DNA from 2 places in the Synechococcus sp. H55.8 genome. Region 2 is predicted to be linked to the other one. Evidence: predicted binding sites of a transcription regulator. Region 2 holds the regulator's gene; the other holds the start of a gene.

Region 1 (4,751 bases), on a different contig from region 2:
AGGCTTGCCGGTGATCCGCGAGGAGGTGAGCCGGGAAGAAGCCAGGCGCCGCATTGAAGCCCTCGGCGAGCCTTACAAGTTGGAGATCCTGGACAGCATCCCCGAAGGCGAGCCGATCACCATTTATCATCTGGGGGACGAGTGGTGGGATCTCTGTGCCGGCCCCCACGTGGAAAACACTAAGGAGATCAACCCCAAAGCTTTTGACCTGCTCAGCGTGGCCGGCGCCTATTGGCGGGGGGACGAGACCAAGCCCCAGCTTCAACGCATCTACGGCACCGCCTGGGAGACGCCGGAGGAGCTGAAGGAATACAAGCGGCGGCTGGAAGAGGCCAAACGGCGGGATCACCGCAAGCTGGGCAAGGAGCTGGGCCTTTTCATCTTTTCCGACGAGGTGGGGCCGGGCCTGCCCCTTTGGACCCCCAAAGGAACTACCCTGCGCTGGGTGCTGGAGGATTTTCTCAAGCAGGAGCAGCTCAAGCGGGGCTATCTGCCGGTGGTGACGCCCCACATCGCCCGCGTGGATCTGTTCAAGATCTCCGGCCACTGGCAAAAGTATCGAGAAGACATGTTTCCCCTGATGGCGGAAAGCGAAGAAGCGCGGGCGGCGGAGCAGGGCTTTGTCATGAAGCCGATGAACTGCCCTTTTCACATCCAAATCTATAAATCGGAGCTGCGCTCCTACCGCGATTTGCCGCTGCGCTATGCCGAATTCGGCACCGTCTATCGCTACGAACAATCGGGAGAGCTGGGAGGGTTAACTCGCGTTCGCGGCTTCACAGTGGACGACGCCCATTTGTTTGTCCGCACCGATCAGTTGGAAGAAGAGTTTCTCAAGGTTGTCGATCTCATTCTGGTTGTTTTCGAGAAGCTCAGACTCAAGGATTTTCGCGCCCGCCTCAGCTTCCGCGATCCCAAATCCGATAAATACCTGGGATCCCCGGAAGAGTGGGACATGGCCGAAAATGCCATTCGGCGAGCGGTGGAGAAGCTATCAATGCCGCATTTTGAAGGGATTGGGGAGGCGGCTTTCTACGGGCCAAAGCTGGACTTTATTTTCCGCGACGCGCTGGATCGGGAGTGGCAGTTGGGCACGGTGCAGGTGGATTATCAAAACCCGCAGCGCTTTGATTTGTACTATGTAGCCGAAGACGGATCCCGGCAGCGGCCGGTGATGATCCACCGCGCTCCCTTTGGCTCGCTGGAGCGGCTCATTGGGATCCTCATCGAGGAATATGCCGGGGATTTTCCTTTCTGGCTGGCACCGGAACAGGTGCGCATTTTGCCCGTTTCCGACCAATACCTGGGCTATGCCACCCAGGTGCGGGATCACCTGCGGGAACAGGGGATCCGCGTCCACATCGATGCCGACAGCGACCGCCTGCCCAAAAAGATCCGCAACGCCGAGAAGGCCAGGATCCCCTTCATGCTCATTGTGGGAGAACAAGAACAGGCAACCGGCACAGTGAGCGTGCGCCAGCGCCACGGCCAAGACCTGGGATCCCTGACGGTGGCGGAGTTCCTGGCCCAGGCGCGAGCGCTGGACTAGCGGCGGTTAGGCTACCTGTTCCAGCAGCAGCTTCTCGTTTGAATCTGGTTGAAATGTCCATAGTCGTTTCAAACAAGGTTAAGACTCTTCGCTGCCGTCCCAAGCGCTCCGCGCCGCTGACGCGTTCGCCTTTGCCGGCAGGGGGTGTTGGTACCCCCGACCCCTCTCCCGCAAGGGGAGAGGGGAGCTAGAGATCAACCAGCAAGCTGTTTCATAACCGTTTGCAATGACTATAGTTACTTTGAACCGAGGTGAAACAGCCTGTCGATCTAAGCCGTTCTCCTGCCCATACGATTGTAGACAACAGCACTATCAACTGTAGCCCTTACTACAGTATTGCTTCCTTCATCGGAGATACACTTTTAGGCATCTGCAGCCTGACTCCAGAGCGACGGCTCAAGGATAGATCCGATGCCCAAAACGCTGTTTAAAGTTGACCTGACCAAGCCGATGGATCAACAGGATCTGCCAGGTCACAACCGCTGGCATCCTGACATCCCTGCGGTGGTTTCTGTGAACCCCGGCGAAGTCTTCCGAATTGAGTGTAAAGACTGGACGGATGGACAAATTAAGAACAACGATGATCCTTCCGACATTGAGCAGGTTGACCTAAGTGTTGTTCATGTTTTAAGTGGGCCTATTTGGGTTAACGGCGCCCAGCCTGGAGATATCCTGATCGTCGATCTGCTGGACATTGGGCCACTGCCGGGAGACGAGTGGGGGTTTACAGGTATTTTTGCCAAAGAAAATGGCGGAGGATTCCTCACCGATCATTTTCCCAATGCGGCCAAGGCCATCTGGGATTTTCAGGGTATTTACACCACTTCCAGACACATTCCTCATGTGCGCTTTGCCGGCATTATCCACCCTGGCCTCATCGGCTGCGCTCCATCCCACAAGTTGCTGGCAACTTGGAACAAGCGGGAGGCTGAGCTGGTTGCTTCGGCTCCTGATTTGCGCACTTACGGCGCGGGCCTATCTGGTAATCAGCCTGTGCTGGCCGCCTTGCCCAATCCCAAGAACGCGATTTTGGGAACCCTGCCCAAGTCAGAGTATGAGCGGGTTGCTGCCGAAGCGGCCCGGACGGTGCCCCCACGGGAGCACGGCGGTAACTGCGATATCAAAAACTTGTCTAAGGGAACACGGATCTACTTTCCGGTTTACGTGGAGGGTGCCAAGCTGTCGATGGGAGATATTCACTTCTCACAAGGGGACGGAGAGATCTCTTTTTGTGGCGCCATTGAAATGTCAGGCTATATCGATCTCCATGTTGATCTAATTAAGGGTGGCGTTGAGAAGTACGGATTGGTTAATCCCATCTTTAAGCCTGGCCCTGTAGAGCCGCGTTACTCAGAATATCTTGTCTTTGAGGGCATTTCTGTGGACGAGTTTACAGGTAAGCAACATTATATGGATGTTCACATTGCTTACCGACGTGCCTGCTTAAATGCCATCGAATATCTGAAAAAGTTTGGCTTTACGGGAGAACAAGCTTATCTCCTGCTCAGTTCTGCACCCGTGGAGGGCAGGGTGAGCGGGATCGTCGATATTCCTAATGCTTGCTGTACGGTGGCCGTTCCTACACAAATCTTCGAGATAGATATCCTACCCAGGTAAATCCTTAGCTGTTCTTAGATGTTTCGAGCCATCTTGATATCTTTCTCAAGTGTTGGAGTAAGAAGATGCCCCTGTATGAGTTTAAGTGTCAAAGCTGTGGTGAGTTTGAGTTATGGCGACCTCTGTCTCAATACCGGGATCCAGCGTACTGCCCCACTTGTAAGCAAGAGGGTAAGCGTCTTATTTCGGTTCCCATGATTCAACTTTCTAGTTCCTTGCCAGCTCCAAAGGGTGAAAGAGAACCTAAGTTGATCAGGCGGGAACAGCACTCAAACTCTGACTCAAACTCCCGAAGGTATCGACTCCAATCTTGTGGGCGACCCTGGATGTTGCATCATTAGTCGTTTGTGGGCTGGTCAGACCAGATGAAGGAGCCCTGCAGACAATAGCAGCTATCAGGAGCCACAGCCCCGCTCTATTCGGCTGGGAAGCAACATGATGAATCAGCGCTTTATTTCATTTATTGGTGATTCGTAAGGGCCGCCTTGTGGGCGAACTCGCGCCCAAAGAGGCCACTGAAGAGCGTCTGGAACTGCTGATGGGAGATACCCAGGATTTTTCAGCAGCTCAGGAAAAGTTGGGGGTAGTTTGAGAAGACCCTGTTGCCCGCTCTTGGGCCAAGGCTGCCCGCCGCTGCTCCAAGTCTTGCGGGGAGATGCGCCCGTAGGTGACGCTCAGCTCCGCCAGCCGCTGGGCCAGCTCCGGCCGCAGCATCTCCTCGCGGTAGCGCCAGGCCCAGTTGTTCTCGGCCCTGCCGGGGAAGTTCATGCGCGCCTCTGCCCCCAGGCCCATCACATCCTGCAGGGGAATGATGGCCAGGTCGGCCACGGAAGCCAGGGCCAGGCGAATCAGATCCCAGTGGATGCCGTCAGATCCCTGGCAGCCCAGGTAGCGCAACAGATTTTGTTTTTCCCACTCCGGGCGTTCTGGGTCATGAAACCAGCCCACCACGGTGTTGTTGTCGTGGGTGCCGGTATAGACGACGAAGTTGCGCTCATAGCTATGGGGCAAATAGGGGTTATCGGGCCCCGAGCCAAAGGCAAAGAGCAGCACTTTCATGCCGGGCAAGCCAAATTGATCCCGCAGTTGCAACACTTCCGGTGTGATGTCCCCCAGGTCTTCGGCAATGACCGGAATTTCCCCCAGCCGGTCGGCCAACGCCTGAAAGAAGTCGGCCCCCGGCCCTTTCTGCCACTCGCCTTCTACTGCTGTTTCCGCCTCGCCAGGGATGGCCCAGTAGCTCTCGAAGCCGCGGAAGTGGTCGATGCGGACGCAATCCACCTGCTTGAGAATGGCCTGGATGCGCCGGATCCACCAGTCGTAGCCGCGAGCCTTGAGCACCTCCCAGTTGTAGAGAGGGTTACCCCAGCGCTGCCCAGTGGGGCTGAAATAGTCGGGGGGCACGCCGGCTACCTGCAGGGGCCGTCCCTGCTCATCCAGGTGAAACAGCTCGCGGTTGGCCCACACATCGGCACTGTTGGGGGCAACGTAGATGGGCAAGTCGCCGATCAGCCGCACCTGATGCCGATGGGCATACTCCCGCAGGGATCCCCACTGTTGGGCAAATAGGTATTGCCAAAACATC
Region 2 (4,751 bases):
GGGATCCCTGGCCCCCCGAAAGGTGGCGAATGTGCAGATCCAGCAGCCAGCAGACCAAAGCGCCCTTGAGGTAATAGGAAACCTGGCTGTTGAGGCTATTTTCGTGGGGACGGTAGAGTTTGATCCAGGTGTCGAAACTGGATTCCCGCAGCGATTGCACGGCCCGACCCGGAGTACGCTGCAGCCGGCCAATTTGCTCGGCCAGGATCTGCAAAAAATCTTTGGCGCTGAGGATCCCTGCCCGCAGCAAGATGACATTTTCGTAGTAGCTGGTTGCCCCCTCGCAAAACCAGAGGCAGTCCACGTAATTTTCTTGGTTGTAGTCAATTTTCTCCAAAGCCAGAGGGCGCAGCCGCTTGACGTTCCAAGCATGGAAAAGCTCGTGGGCCAGCAGAGCCAAAAAGCGGCGATAGGACTGGGGCCGACGCAGCTCCAGGCCAGAATAGTTGAGGGTGGTGCTGTACTTGTGCTCTAGGCCGCCAAATCCCCCTGCCGACAAATGCACAATAAACCAGTAGCGGTCGTAGGGCAGCCCGCCAAAAAACGCCGCAGTGGCCCGGACAATTTTCTCGGCATCGGCCACCGCTTGCTCCAAATCCAGGGTGCCTGCTCCCCAGACCACGAAGTAATGCGGGATCCCTTCCACTGCAAACGACCGCAACTGGTGCAGGCCCACCTCCACCGGACTATCCACCAGCTCGTCGTAGTCTGCCGCCACAAAAGACTGGCCGGAAGCAGGATCCTCAGAAGAAGAAATCAAAGGTCGCAAACTGGTGGCGATGCGCCAATCAGGCTTGGGAGGGATCACCGTCAAGGTGTAGGGTTCCCGCTCGCGACCGGGCACATAGAAAAAGAGCGCCGCCCCGTTGAAGTAGGCGTGGGTGAGATCCAAATGGTTGGTGCGCACCGTCAGCTCATAGGCATAGACCCGATAGCGAACCTTCACAGCCGAACAGCCCGGCGGCTCGATCTCCCAAGTGTTCTTATCTACCTTCCGCCAGGCCAAAGGGATCCCTTGCTCCGTTGCCGCCTGAAACTCTTGCACATGGCGGGCATATTCCCGCACCAGGTAGGATCCCGGCGTCCACACCGGCAGCCGCAGTCGCAGAGGCACTTCTGGATCCACCTCTTGGATCTGTAGTTCCACCTCCAGCAGATGCTTGGCCGGCTCCGGCATCCGCACTGTGAAATGCTGGCGGCTCAGTTGAGAAGGTGCAGCAACAACAGCCTCCGGGATCCCCATAGGATTTTCCAGTCCACCACTTGCTTCCTACCACCCAGAGCTGGCAAGGCCCCAGTGACAATAGCCCTTATCCTACCCTTGGCTTGGGATCCCTTTGTGGAACAGAAACGAGACCTAAAAACGTAGCCCATGCTACAAAGATGCCTAGGCAGAACCCTCTACCTTAGGGTAAACCCGGCTATTGTTGCCGATTCTGGAGTCGATAGGGTTGCAACTCGGCCCAATGCTTCTAAATTGATCTTACATGGATTGATCTTAGGTATAAACTGACCTCAAAAGGTTGATGAGTATGGTGGTGGCCGTCGCAGAAAAATCTCTGATCACAGCCTTCAAGCAACTGGGAGGCCCTCACCATCCTCCGGTTATCGAAACGTTTGAACGTGGTAAGACCATCTTTTTCCCTGGGGATCCGGCGGAGCGGGTTTACTTTTTGGTGAAAGGAGCTGTCAAGCTCTCGCGGGTCTACGAAATGGGGGAAGAAATTACCGTTGCTCTTCTACGGGAAAACAGCATCTTCGGGGTGCTCTCCTTCATCACAGGGCAGCGCTCCGACCGCTTCTATCACGCGGTGGCCTTTACGCCTGCTGAGTTGCTCTCTCTGCCGATTGAGCAGGTGGAAAAATCCCTGCGGGAGAACGCCGAACTGGCCATGTTGCTGCTCAAGAGCTTGTCTTCCCGCATTTTGCAAACGGAGATGATGATCGAGACGCTGGCTCACCGCGATATGGGATCCCGTCTGGTTAGCTTTTTGCTGATCCTCTGCCGCGATTTCGGGGTGCCTGGCCCGGATGGGGTCACCATTGATCTCAAGCTGTCTCACCAGGCCATTGCCGAAGCCATTGGCTCGACCCGCGTCACCATCACCCGTCTGTTGGGAGAGCTGCGCAAGAAGAAGTACATTTCCATTTACAAGAAGAAGATCACTGTACACGACCCGATGCGGCTGAGCCACCGCTTTGTCTAGAGGGGATGGGGCCTAAACTCTGCCCCCCAAACCAGCCAATGCTCAACTCACCCCTGCAGCTCCGCAGAATCTTTGGGTTCTCTCTCTTAAAGTTTTCTGGAAGCTGACGGGATCCCGGTCAAGGATCTATTAGCCTGTGGGGGGATCTGGCTTTGGCCAGAGCTGTCTAGCCAATTGCTGAGGTGTAACTGTGGAAACGGCCATCGAGTGGATTACCGCCCATGAGATCCTCGACTCGCGAGGACGCCCCACCCTAGAAGCCCTGGTGGGCCTGGCCAACGGAGCAACGGGCTTGGCGCAGGTGCCCAGCGGCGCTTCGACCGGTACCTTTGAGGCCCACGAGCTGCGGGACGGGGATCCCAAGCGCTATGGAGGTAAGGGCGTGCTGAGGGCGGTGGAAAACATTCTTGGCCCCATCCAGTCGGAGCTGCGGGGAGAAGATGCCCTCAACCAAGCCCGCATCGACCAGTTGCTGATCGACCTGGACGGCACCCCCAACAAGTCCCGCCTGGGGGCCAACGCCATTTTGGCAGTTTCTCTGGCGACGGCCAAAGCGGCGGCGGAAGCGGTGGGCCTGCCTCTTTACAAATATCTGGGCGGGCCTTTTGCCAACTTGCTGCCGGTGCCGTTGATGAACGTGCTCAACGGCGGTGCCCACGCCGACAACAACGTGGACATCCAGGAGTTTATGCTGGTGCCCATTGGTGCGGCCAGCTTTCGCGAGGCGCTGCGCTACGGGGCCGAGGTGTTTGCGGTGCTGAAGACGGTGCTACAGCAGAAGGGGCTGTCCACCGGGGTGGGGGACGAAGGCGGATTTGCCCCCGATCTCCCCTCCAATGCGGCAGCTTTGGATCTGTTGCTGACGGCCATCGAACAGGCAGGCTACAGGCCGGGGGAAGATATCGCCTTGGCCCTGGACGTGGCCGCCAACGAGCTGCTGCAGGATGGGCAGTACCACTTCGAGGGCCAAGCCCGTAGCGCCGAGCAAATGGTCAATTACTACGAGCAACTGCTGGCCAACTATCCCATCCTTTCCATTGAAGATGGACTGGCGGAGGAAGACTGGGCCGGCTGGCAGGCCCTCACCACTCAACTGGGATCGCGGGTGCAACTGGTAGGGGACGACCTGTTCGTCACCAACCCAGCCCGGCTGCAGAAAGGCATCGACAGCGGCGCCGCCAATGCCATCTTGATCAAGCTCAACCAGATTGGCACGCTGACGGAGACGGTCTCGGCCATGCACCTGGCTAGCCAGGCAGGTTTTCGCTCTGTGATCAGCCACCGCTCCGGTGAGACAGAAGACACCACCATCGCCGACCTGGCGGTGGCCACCCGCGCCGGCCAGATCAAAACCGGATCCCTCTGCCGCAGCGAGCGCATTGCCAAATACAACCAACTGTTGCGCATCGAAGACGAGCTGGGGGAAGCGGCAGTCTATGCCGGCCGGGTGGGCCTGGGCCCTAAAGCTCGCTAACTCCCGTTCCATCCCTCCCCAGCACCTGCACCAAAAAGGCCCAGCGGTCGGCGGTCTCTTCAATGAGCTTGGTGGTGGGCTTGCCGGCCCCGTGGCCGGCTTTGGTGTCGATGCGAATGAGGATGGGCTGGGATCCCCCCTGTGCCGCCTGCAGGGCAGCAGCAAACTTGAAGCTGTGGGCCGGCACCACCCGGTCGTCGTGATCTGCTGTGGTGATCAGGGTGGCGGGATAGGCGGTGCCGGGCTTGAGGTTGTGCAGGGGGGAATAGGCGTAGAGGGCCTTGAATTCCTCCGGGTCTTCCGGGGATCCGTACTCCGAGACCCAGGCCCAGCCGATGGTGAACTTATGAAAGCGCAGCATGTCGAACACCCCCACAGCGGGCAGGGCCGCGGCAAACAGCTCCGGCCTTTGGGTCAGGCAGGCCCCCACCAAGAGGCCGCCGTTGCTGCCGCCGGCGATGGCCAGCTTCGAGGGGTTGGTGTAGCCATGGGCCATCAGCCACTCAGCCGCGGCGATGAAGTCGTCGAAGACCTTTTGCTTGTTGAGCTTGGTGCCCGCCTGGTGCCAGGCTTCCCCATATTCGCCGCCGCCGCGCAAATTGGGCTGGGCGTAGACCCCTCCCATCTCCAGCCAGGCCACCAGGCCCACCGAGAAGCTGGGGGTCAGAGAGATGCCGAAGCCGCCGTAGCCGTACAGCAAGGTGGGGTGATCCCCTGTCCGCGCTAGGCCACGGCGGTGGACAAGGAACATGGGAATGCGGGTGCCGTCTTTGCTGGCGTAGAACACCTGCTGCACCTCATAGGCGTGGGGATCGAAATCCACCTGCGGTTGGCGAAAGAGGGTGCTGCTGCCAGTGGTGAAGTCGTAGCGGTAGATGGTGGGCGGGGTGGTGAAGCTGGTGAAGGTGTAGAAGGTCTCAGTGTCGTAGCGCTTGCCGCCAAAGCCGCTGGCGGATCCCAGCCCCGGCAGAGGGATCTCCCCCTGGTAGGTGCCGTCTAAAGCAAAGGTCTTGATCTGGGTGTGGGCGTCTTTGAGGTAGAAGGCAACAAATTGATTGTGGATGAGGCTA

Evidence for each region. The regulator NtcA, encoded in region 2, controls nitrogen genes in cyanobacteria. The targets are predictions, from matches to a motif close to GTANCNNNNGNTAC.
Region 1: fmdA (formamidase) is a predicted target of NtcA. The motif match lies at 1,868-1,881, and genes of this name have one in related genera.

The regions. Positions count from the first base shown of each region.
Region 1 is NZ_JANSJC010000003.1:2,507-7,257, forward strand. Features, by position in the region: gene thrS (threonine--tRNA ligase) at 1-1,549, shown strand, start outside; gene fmdA (formamidase) at 1,961-3,166, shown strand; gene NW862_RS01900 (FmdB family zinc ribbon protein) at 3,232-3,507, shown strand; gene malQ (4-alpha-glucanotransferase) at 3,734-4,751, opposite strand, start outside.
Region 2 is NZ_JANSJC010000002.1:168,595-173,345, forward strand. Features, by position in the region: gene NW862_RS01825 (M61 family metallopeptidase) at 1-1,243, opposite strand, end outside; gene ntcA (global nitrogen regulator NtcA) at 1,533-2,207, shown strand; gene eno (phosphopyruvate hydratase) at 2,398-3,681, shown strand; gene NW862_RS01840 (prolyl oligopeptidase family serine peptidase) at 3,668-4,751, opposite strand, start outside.